Regions from separate parts of the Micromonospora sp. B9E7 genome, predicted to be linked through region 3. Evidence: riboswitches for the same ligand, from Rfam matches in the RefSeq annotation. Region 3 holds a riboswitch; each other region holds the start of a gene.
What was found. A riboswitch is a leader RNA that binds a small molecule or an ion and turns the genes downstream of it on or off. The one in region 3 is predicted to bind S-adenosylmethionine.

Region 1: it holds a riboswitch for S-adenosylmethionine, as region 3 does, so the genes downstream of both, thrC (threonine synthase) here and ABGB10_RS22880 (ABC transporter substrate-binding protein) in region 3, are expected to answer to the same signal.
Region 2: it holds a riboswitch for S-adenosylmethionine, as region 3 does, so the genes downstream of both, ABGB10_RS18785 (aminotransferase class V-fold PLP-dependent enzyme) here and ABGB10_RS22880 (ABC transporter substrate-binding protein) in region 3, are expected to answer to the same signal.

What each region holds. Positions count from the first base shown of each region.
Region 1 is NZ_JBDPLX010000010.1:191,578-194,845, forward strand. It holds gene ABGB10_RS18690 (helix-turn-helix transcriptional regulator) at 1-61, opposite strand, end outside; gene ABGB10_RS18695 (DMT family transporter) at 153-1,121, shown strand; SAM riboswitch class I at 1,190-1,325, shown strand; gene thrC (threonine synthase) at 1,336-2,622, shown strand; gene ABGB10_RS18705 (GNAT family N-acetyltransferase) at 2,876-3,268, shown strand, end outside.
Region 2 is NZ_JBDPLX010000010.1:213,571-216,838, forward strand. It holds gene ABGB10_RS18780 (FUSC family protein) at 1-519, shown strand, start outside; gene ABGB10_RS18785 (aminotransferase class V-fold PLP-dependent enzyme) at 602-1,852, opposite strand; SAM riboswitch class IV at 1,923-2,043, opposite strand; gene ABGB10_RS18790 (PrsW family intramembrane metalloprotease) at 2,067-3,268, shown strand, end outside.
Region 3 is NZ_JBDPLX010000015.1:112,003-115,270, reverse strand. It holds gene ABGB10_RS22885 (amino acid ABC transporter permease) at 1-739, opposite strand, end outside; gene ABGB10_RS22880 (ABC transporter substrate-binding protein) at 782-1,648, opposite strand; SAM riboswitch class IV at 1,927-2,038, opposite strand; gene ABGB10_RS22875 (amino acid transporter) at 2,125-3,268, opposite strand, start outside.

The DNA of each region.
Region 1 (3,268 bases), on a different contig from region 3:
CGAGTGCGGCCAGCACGGCGGTGACCGGTACGGCGGTCAGGTCGGGTTCGTGCGGCTCCATGTGACCAGTGTAACCGTTGTTCGACAAAGGTCGAACAAGCTCCTAGGGTCGGTGTCGTTGGTTCGACGATACTCGAACATTGGAGCTGACGATGCGATCCCGCGCCGCCGCCTACCCGCTGCTCGCCGTGCTCGGTTGGGGCGTGATGTTCCCGGTCCTGGCCAGCGCGCTGACCCGGGTCGACCCACTCAACCTGACCACCGCCCGCTACCTGCTCGCCGCCGTCGTCCTGGTCGCCATCCTCCTGCTCCGCGAGGGTGCCGACGCGCTGCGGCCCGGTGCCCGAGCGGTCGAGGTGATGGTGCTCGGTGTGGTCGGCTTCGCCGGCTTCAACGTGCTCACCAACCTGGCGCTCGAACACGCCGCTCCGCAGCAGGTGGCGCTCTTCGTGGCCACCACCCCGGTGATCACCCAGCTGGTCCGTTGGGTCCGTGACGGCGTACGCCCGAAGCCGCTCCTGCTGGGCCTCTCCCTCGTGGCGCTCCTCGGCGTCGGCCTGGTGATCACGCGCGGAAGCCTGGCCGGACTCGGTCAGTTCGGTCTCGGCGGTCTGATGATGATCGGCGCGGTGCTCGGTTGGGGCATCTACACGCACGGCGCCAGCCGATTCGGTGCGTGGTCGCCACTGCGCTTCACCACGCTGACCGCGCTCGCCGGCACGGCCGCCATGCTGGCCGCGAGCATCGGCGCGGACGCCGTCGGCTGGCAGCACGCGCCGGCCGCCGCCGACCTCGTGGCGGTCACCCCACAGTTGACGTACGCCGTGATCGTGGGAGCTGTCATCGCGGTCCTGGCCTGGAACACCGGAGTGCAGCGACTCGGGGCCGCCAACGCCGCGCTGTTCATGAACCTGGTCCCGGTGACCACGTTCGCGGTGCAGATCGCCCGCGGCTACCGCCCGGAGCCCGTCGAACTGGTCGGCGCCGCCGTCACCATCGCCGCGCTGGTCGCCGCGAACCTGGCCAACCGCCCCCGGACCAGGGCCTCGTCGCTGCCCCGCGCGACCGCGGTCACCGACCCGATCGCGGTGACCGACCACGCGGCGGTGAGCGCCCGCTGACCCACTGGCTGGGATCGGCGGTAGCTAGGGCGGACAGCGTTGTCCTAGACTCGGCGGCACAACTGCATACCTCATCCAGAGGGGCTGAGGGATACGGCCCGACGACGCCCCGGCAACCACCCCGCGCGCTCACCGCTGAGCGACCCGCGGGGCAGGTGCCAATTCCGTCCCCGCCGCACCGTGCGATGCGGGGAAAGATGAGAGGACTCTCGACATGACGTCGACGCTCGCCGCCTCCGGCATCGACACCTCCGCCAGCCCCGCCCGCGCCCTGGTCTGCCGTGCCTGTTCGGCGCGCTACCCGCTCGCCGCGCAGCACGCCTGTTACGAGTGTTTCGGCCCGCTGGAGGTCGACTACGACACGGCCGCCCTGGCGACGGTCACCCGGGAGCAGATCGAGGCCGGGCCGAAGAACATCTGGCGGTACGCGGCACTGCTCCCCGCCGGTCAGGACCCGGCCACCCGGGTCACCCTCGACCCGGGGCTGACCCCGCTGGTGGCGGCCCCGCACCTCGCCGCCGAGCTGGGCATCACCGCGCCGCTCTGGGTCAAGGACGACAGCGCCAACCCCACCCACTCGTTCAAGGACCGGGTCGTCTCGGTGGCGCTCACCGCAGCCAGGGCGCTCGGCTTCACCCGGTTCGCCTGCGCGTCGACCGGTAACCTGGCCAACTCGGTGGCCGCCCACGCCGCCCGCGCCGGGGTGCCCTCGGTGGTCTTCATCCCCAGCGACCTGGAGCAGGGCAAGGTCATCACCACCGCCGTCTACGGCGGTGAGCTGGTCGCCATCGACGGCTCGTACGACGATGTCAACCGGCTCTGCGGCGAGCTGGTGGAGACCGACGAATTCGAGGACACCGCTTTCGTCAACGTGAACGTCCGGCCGTACTACGCGGAGGGCTCCAAGACCCTCGGCTACGAGGTGGCCGAGCAACTCGGCTGGCGGATCCCGGCCCAGGTGGTCATCCCGATGGCCAGTGGCGAGCTGCTCACCAAGATTGACAAGGCGTTCTCCGAGCTGGTGGAGATCGGCCTGGTCGAGGCGCCGGCCGGCGGCTGGAAGGTCTTCGGTGCGCAGTCCGCCGGCTGCAACCCGATCGCCACCGCGCTGCACGCCGAGACCGACACGATCATCCCGGTCAAGCCGACCGGGATCGCCAAGTCGCTCAACATCGGCGACCCGGCGGCCGGCCTGTACGCCCTGGAGGCGGTCCGCCGCACCGGCGGCTGGATGGAGTACGTCGACGACGACGAGATCCGTGCGGGCATCCGCGACCTGGCCCGCACCACAGGGGTCTTCGCCGAGACCGCGGGTGGGGTGACAGTGGCGGTGCTGCGCAAGCTTGTCGAGTCCGGCCGGCTCGACCCGACCGCCGAGACCGTCGTGTTCAACACCGGCGAGGGCCTGAAGACCATCGATGCGGTGGCCGGTCAGGTGGGTCCGACCCACCACATCAAGCCCTCGCTGCGCGCCGCCCGCGACGCCGGCCTCCTCGGCTGACCCCGGGGGTCGAGTCGATCAGCGGGTAACTGGGTTTTCGCTGTGAGTGTGGAAAACCCGCCGCTACGGACTTGACGGCAGGAACCGGACGGCGCAAGATGCTCCGTGCGGGAGGGCATTTCGCCGAAGACTTTTGAAGTTCTTGCGACCCAACGCCGGAGGCGTTGTGCGAGTGTCCCTCCCGACCACGTTCGATCAGGCCAGCGAGTAATTCGCTGGCCTGATCGCTTTTCCGGGGTGCACCCTCAGCGGCATGAGCATCACGATCGCGCCGTTCGACGGCGCCGACCGGACGTCGGTCGACGAGGCGTACCGGATCGGGGCGGCGACCAACGACGCCGATCTGTCGGACTTCCCGCCCTTCTGCCGGCGCCGCTTCGACGCGCTGTTCCACACCCCGATGCCCGGCACCCGGTCGCTCTGGGCGCTGGCCCGACTGGACGGCGTACCGGCCGGTTACCTCCAACTGGACCTGCCGCAGCTCGACAACACCGACAACGCCACCGCCGAGCTGCTGGTGCATCCCGAACTGCGGCGCCGAGGGGTGGGTCGGGCCCTGCACGAGTACGGGCTGCGCCTGCTCCGCGAACACGGCCGAAAGCGGGTCGTGGCGATGGCCGTCTCCGCGCTGCCCGGCGGGCCGGCC
Region 2 (3,268 bases), on a different contig from region 3:
TTGACCGAGGCGATCGAGGGTGCGAAGGAGACGGCCACCCTCTCCCCGGCCCGCTGGCACCGCCGCAGTGAACTGATCCACTACGCGGAGGCGGCCGACCCGATCGACCGGGCGATGCGTAACAGCGGCACGCTGATCCGCCGGTCGGTGACCCTCATCGAGGACGACGAGCCGGTGCCCGATCCGATGCCGGACGCGATCGGTCACCTCGCCGAGTCGGTCCGGCTGCTCAAGCACGAGTTCGCCGCTGGGGAGGAGCCGGAGAAGGCCCGGGAGCGCTCCCTGCGGGCGGTCAGCGAAGCCGGCCGGGCGTACGGGGCCGGCGTCGGCTTCTCCGGCAGCGTGGTGGTCGCCCAGATCCGGACCACCGCGAGCGACCTGCTGGTGGCCTCCGGGATCGAGCAGGAGGAGGCGAACCGGTGGATCCGCTCCGCCTTCGGGGAGCAGGAGCGGCCGGTCGGTGAGCCGGCCACACCCGACGAGACGCCGAAACCGCCCACCGCCCCACCCGTCGGCTGAGCAAGGAAGGGCCCTTCCTTAACGCCTCATGTATAGGAGGGGGCCCTTCCTAACATCGCGACGCGTCGGGCCGCGCGAGCCCTCAGCCCAGTTCGGCGAGCGCCGCGAGCAGCCGGTCCACCTGGGCCGCCGTGCTGCCCAGCCCGATGCTGGCACGCAGCGCGGTGGGCGGCAGGTCCCGCCGACCGGTACGCCCCGCCGCCTCGCCGAGCAGACGCCGGGCCAGCGGGTGGGCGCAGAACAGCCCGTCGCGTACGCCGATGTGGTGCTCGGCGGCCAGCCGCGCGGCCACGTCGCCGGATTCCCGGCCGGCGACCACGAACGAGACGATCCCGACGCGGGGCGCGTCCGGGCCGAAGGTGCGCAGCTCCACGACGTGCGGCAGAGCGGCGATGCCGGTCCGCAGTCGAGTCAGCAGCGCCTGCTCGTGGGCGGCCAGCGCGGCCCGGTCGGCGTCGCCGAGCGCCGCGCACACGGCCGCCAGCGCCACCGCGCCGAGCAGGTTCGGGGTGCCGCCCTCGTGCCGCGCAGGGCCGGTCGCCCAGTTCACGTCGTGGGTGGCCGGTCCGACGTGGCTGGTGGCGCCGCCCCCGGCCAGGTACGGCGGTGCGGCGTCCAGCCAGTCCGCCGTGCCGACCAGCACACCCGCACCGAACGGCGCGTACAGCTTGTGGCCGGACACGGCCAGGTAGTCGACGTCGAGCGCGAGCAGATCGACCGGGGCGTGCGGGGCGAGTTGCGCGGCGTCCAGCACGATCCGGGCGCCATGCCGGTGCGCCACCCGGGCCAGCTCGGCGACCGGCCACCGCTCCCCGGTCACGTTGCTGGCACCGGTCACCGCGACCAGCACCGGCAGCGCCGGGTTGCTGCCCCGGCGCAGTTCGGTGAGGGCCGCGGCGAGGTCGCGTACCGCCGCGTCCGGGTCGGTGGGCACCGGCAACCGCACCGAGCCGCGTGGCCAGGGCAGCAGGTTGGCGTGGTGCTCACTGGCGAAGGTGACCACAGTCGTACCGGCCGGCAGGGCCCGCGCCAGCAGGTTCAGCGCGTCGGTCGTGTTGCGGGTGAAGATCACGTGATCGTCGGCGCGGGCACCGAAGAAGTCACCGACCGTCTGCCGGGCCTGCTCGTAGGCCAGGGTGCAGCGTCGGGACAGGGCTCCCGCCCCACGGTGCACGCTCGCGTACCACGGCAGCAGCTCGGCCACCGCGTCGGCGGCGGCCCGCGCGCACGGCGCGCTGGCCGCGTAGTCCAGGTTGATCTCGCCCGGTACGCCGAGGACGTCGAGCGGCCCCGACGAGGCCGGCTCGGGCGCGGCGTCGAAGCGGGTGGGCAGCGAGGGGAGCAGGGTGACGGGCACGCCGGAACCTCCGGGGTCAGGGACCCCGGGTGCACTGTCGGGACGGGGTCCGCGCTTGCCCAGCACACCGATCGGGCTGGGCCCGGTCATCACCCGGGGCACCCCACCGCGAACTCGACGAGGGTTGCCGGCCAGCAAGCCGGGGCTTCGCGCTGGCACTCGTGACCTGCCGGCAGCATAACTGCTACCGATGCGACCGGACCAGCCGGCGGCGGATGGCTACGCTGACCGCATGGCCGACACCCCGCCCGGTTCACCCCTGCCGTCGCCGCCCGCACCCCCAGCCCCGTCCGTCGGCGAGGCGCCCCGGATGCCGCGGCGCCGACTGGGCTGGCGGCGGTTCCTGGCGCTGGCCGGGGTGGTGCTGCTCATCGCCGCCTGCGCGGTGTTCATGGTCTTCACGCTCGGCCAGTCGCTCGGTGTGCAGGCCCTGCTGATCGGGGTGGCCGCCGCCGTCCTGCCGGTGCCGGTACTGGTCGCCTGCTTCCTCTGGCTGGACCGGTACGAACCCGAGCCGCTGAAATACTTGATCTTCTGCTTCGCCTGGGGCGCGTTCGTCTCCACCGCCGCCTCGCTCACCGTGAACGACTTCGCCGCCGGCCGCTTCGCCGACTGGGGTCTGCCGTCCGCGCTGACCGGAGTGCTGGTGGCACCGTTCATCGAGGAGTCGACCAAGGCGCTCGGCCCGATCCTGCTGCTGGTGTTCCGCCGTCGCGAGTGGTCCGGGATCACCGACGGCCTGGTCTACTGCGGGCTGTCCGCGGTCGGCTTCGCCATGGTGGAGAACATCCTCTACCTGGGCGGGTTGGGCTACGCGTCCGGAGTCGACCGGTACGGCCCAGCGACCGGCATCCAGCAGGTCATCGCGATCTTCATCCTGCGGATCCTGCTGTTCGGGTTCGCCCATCCGCTTTTCACCTCGATGACCGGTGTGGGGTTGGGCATCGCGGCGCGGACGGCCGACCGGCGGGTCCGGGTGCTCGCCCCGATCGCCGGCCTGCTGCTGGCGATGATGTTGCACGGCACGTGGAACCTGCTGCCCACGCTGACCCAGGCCACCGGCGAGGCGGTGATCATGCTGTACGGCTTCCTGGGCCTGATGGTGCCGGTCTTCTTCGGCACGGTGGGGTTGGCGGTGTGGCTGCGCGCCTGGGAGGGGCGGCTCACCGAGCGCGTCCTGCCGGACTACGTGCGCGCCGGCTGGCTGAGCCCGCCCGAGGTGGCCGCGCTGAGCAGCCTCGGCCGCCGGCACGCGGCCCGCAGTTGGGCACGCCGGGTGGCCGGTGACGCCGGGGTGCGGGCGATGCGCGGTTACCAGGCCGCCGCCACCCGGTTGGCCCTGCTTCGCGACGGCACTCTGCGTGGCCTGGACCGAAAGGCCGCCGACCAGGA
Region 3 (3,268 bases):
GCAGTTCGTCGTCCTCGTCGTCCGGTGCGGTGGCTGGCCGGCCGTGGCGCAGCCGCCTGTCGATCCAGTTCACGACGTGCGTCAGCGGAACGGTCAGCGCCAGGTAGAAGAGTCCGGCCAGGAGCAGCGCGGACTCGTTGCCGGTGGTGGCCGCGTAGTCCTGCCCGATCCGGAACAGCTCCCGCTGGCTGGCCACCAGGCCGAGGAAGTAGACCAGGCTGGAGTCCTTGATCAGCGCGATGAGCTGGTTGACCCAGGCCGGCAGGACCCGCCGGATGCCCTGCGGAATGATCACCAGCCGCATCGCGTCGCTCCAGGAGAAGCCGAGCGCACGTGCGCCCTCCAACTGGGCGGCCTCCACCGACTGGATGCCGGAGCGGAAGATCTCCCCGATGTACGCGGCGGCGATCAGCGACAGCGCCAGGATCCCCAACGGGTAGGGGTCCGGTCCCCATACCTGCATGCCCAGCGGGGCCAGCCCGACGCCGATCAACAGGATCGTCGCCGCGGCCGGCAGCCCCCGGAACACGTCGGTGTAGACCCGTGCCGGCCAGCGCAACCACCGGCTGCGGGAGATCCCGGCGACGGCCAGCAGCAGCCCCAGCACCGAGCCGAGCAGGGCGGCGGAGACCGCCAGGATCAGCGTGTTCGGCAACCCGACGGTCAACATCTCGGGCAGCGCCTCGCCCATCGCGTCCCAGTCGAAGAACGTCTCCCACAGGGTGCTCAACGGATCCATCGGTCGCCTCTCCTACCGTCCTGCTCGCTCGTCACCGGGTACTCAGGAGGCGGACGACGCGGACGGCGCCGCCGACACCGGCACCGTGCCGCTGCCCGGCTTGAAGTCCGCCGGGACCGGCCGGCCCGGGTAGTACTGGGCCTGCAACCGGCTCCAGGTGCCGTCCGCGATGACCTCGTCGAGGCCCTTGTTCAGCGCCTCGCGCAGCTTGTCGCCGCCCTTGGCGACGGCGTACGCGGTCGGCGCCGGGCTGAGCTGCTTGGCCGCCACGGTGATCTTGCCGTTGCTGTCGGCGGCCGACTTCTCGCCGATCTCGGCCGGGGCGATCCACGCGTCGGCGGTGCCGGCCTTGAGCTGGTTGATCGCGCCGTTGTAGTCCGGCACCCGCACCGGGTCGAGCTGCTTGCCGGTGGCGTAGTCGTCCTGCACGGTGCCCTGCACCACCACGACCCGCTTGCCGGCGAGCTGGTCGAAGCCGGTGATCGGGGAGCCGGCCGGGACGTCCAGGCCGAAGTAGCCGAAGTCGTAGCCGTTGCCGAAGTCGACGGTCTTCTTCCGTGCCTCGGTGATCGTGATCGAGGAGCTGCCGACGTCGAACTTGTGGTTGTTGACCTGGGAGAGCAGCGCGGAGAAGTCGGTGCCGACGAACTCGACCTTGAGGCCGAGCTTGCCGGCCACGGCGGTCAGCAGGTCGTTGTCGAAGCCGGTGAACTTGCCGTCCTTGAGGTACACGTTCGGCGGGGCGTCGGTCAGCGTGCCGGCCCGCAGCACCCCCGGCTGCGCCAGGCCGTACGGGTTGGCGGTGGCGTCGGAGGAGCTGTCGTCGCCGCAGGCGGTGAGCGCGGTGGCGGCCAGGATGGTGGCCGCGCCCAGGGCGGTGGCACGGGTCAGGGCAGGAAGAAGTCGCACGGGTGTCTCCGAAAAGGTCGTGTCCCGGCACGCACGGGTGTGCGTCGCCGACGGCGCGCCCGATGGGCGTACCGGAGAGGGAGAGGGTTCGGGAGGAGCGCTGCGCTAGTGCGTGGTGCCGCGACGACACGCGGCGCTGCACATTCGCATCATGTCCACGTGCCGTCGCCGGGTCAGTGCCGGCGAGGGCCAACCGGCGCGGACATCCGCGACGTCTGTCGGTGGGGTGGTGCTGAGGATGCGCATGGTTCTCCCGGGTCTGTGCTGACCTGGGTGCCAGGCCACGCTTGCACCGACGTCCCGTCGGTGCCTGGTCTTCACCCGGGGCACCCCACCGCGGAGGAGGGTTGCCGGCCAGCGAGCCGGGGCTTCGCGCTGGCACTCATGACCTGCGCCGAGGCTAGCAGCAGGCACGGGTGGATCGTCCAGTCGTTATGACCACGCTCACCGTGCGCGACGAGCTGCCCGCTCGCAGGTCAGCCGGCGTGCACGTGCGGTCGACGGTGCGGGTCGGGCTCGTGGCGGCGCAGGATCTCCCGGGTCACCGAGGCGATGGCGCCCTGCCCGAACGCCAGGTAGCGCAGGATGTTGCGGCCGGGGCTGCCCTCGCTCCACTCGAAGTAGATGTGTGGGCGCCGACTGCTGCGGTCGCGGATCTCCAGCAGCAGGGCGGCGAGCGCGCTGGGCACCGACGAACTGGCCAGGCTGAGTACCGGGAAGCGGCCGTCGACCACGCTGCCGCGGACCAGCAGCTCGGTCTCGAAGTCGGACGGGTCGGTGACCTGGACCTCGACGAAGATGACGTCGCTGTCGTCGGGGAAGTCGTTGTCCGCCATGGTCTGCGCCAGCTTGGCGCGGTACTCCGCCTCGTCCCGGCGGTCGGGCTCGTGCGCGACGAGGCGGATCCGCCGTCCGGCGCGTTCGTCGACCATCCGGGCCGCGACCGGGTCCAGCTCGACGTGGTCGACGCGCAGCTCGTAGGCCCGGGACAACCGGGACAGCACCGACACCAGGATGATCCCGCCGATGAAACACGTCGCGATCTTGACCCCGTCGGGGCGTTCCACCACGTTCGCCAGGGTGGTGTAGACGAAGATCACCGCGATGGTTCCGAACGCGACGACGCGGCCGCGCTGCCGGCGCCGCACCGCCGCGAGCGTCACCGCGGTCGCCGCCGACGTGATCAACACCAGAACCCCGGTGGCGTACGCGCCACCCTGCGCGTCCACGCTGGCCTCGAAGACGACCGTGATCAGGAACGCCACCGCGGTGAACACCAGCACCAGCGGCCGGACCGCCCGCGCCCAGGTCGGTGCCATGCCGTAGCGGGGCAGGTAGCGGGGTACGAGGTTGAGCAGCCCGGCCATCGCCGATGCCCCCGCGAACCAGAGGATCCCGATGGTGGACAGGTCGTAGACGGTGCCGAACACCTCCCCGAGATGGGCGTGCGCCAGGTAGGCCAGCGCCCGACCGTTCGCCGGCCCGCCCGGCTGGAATGCCTCCGGCGGGATCAGGATGGTGGTCGTCACGCTGCTGGTGATCAGGAAGACGCTCATGATCACGGCGGCGGTGGTGAGCAGCCGGCGAGCGCCACGGATCCGGCCCAGCGGTCGCGCCTCG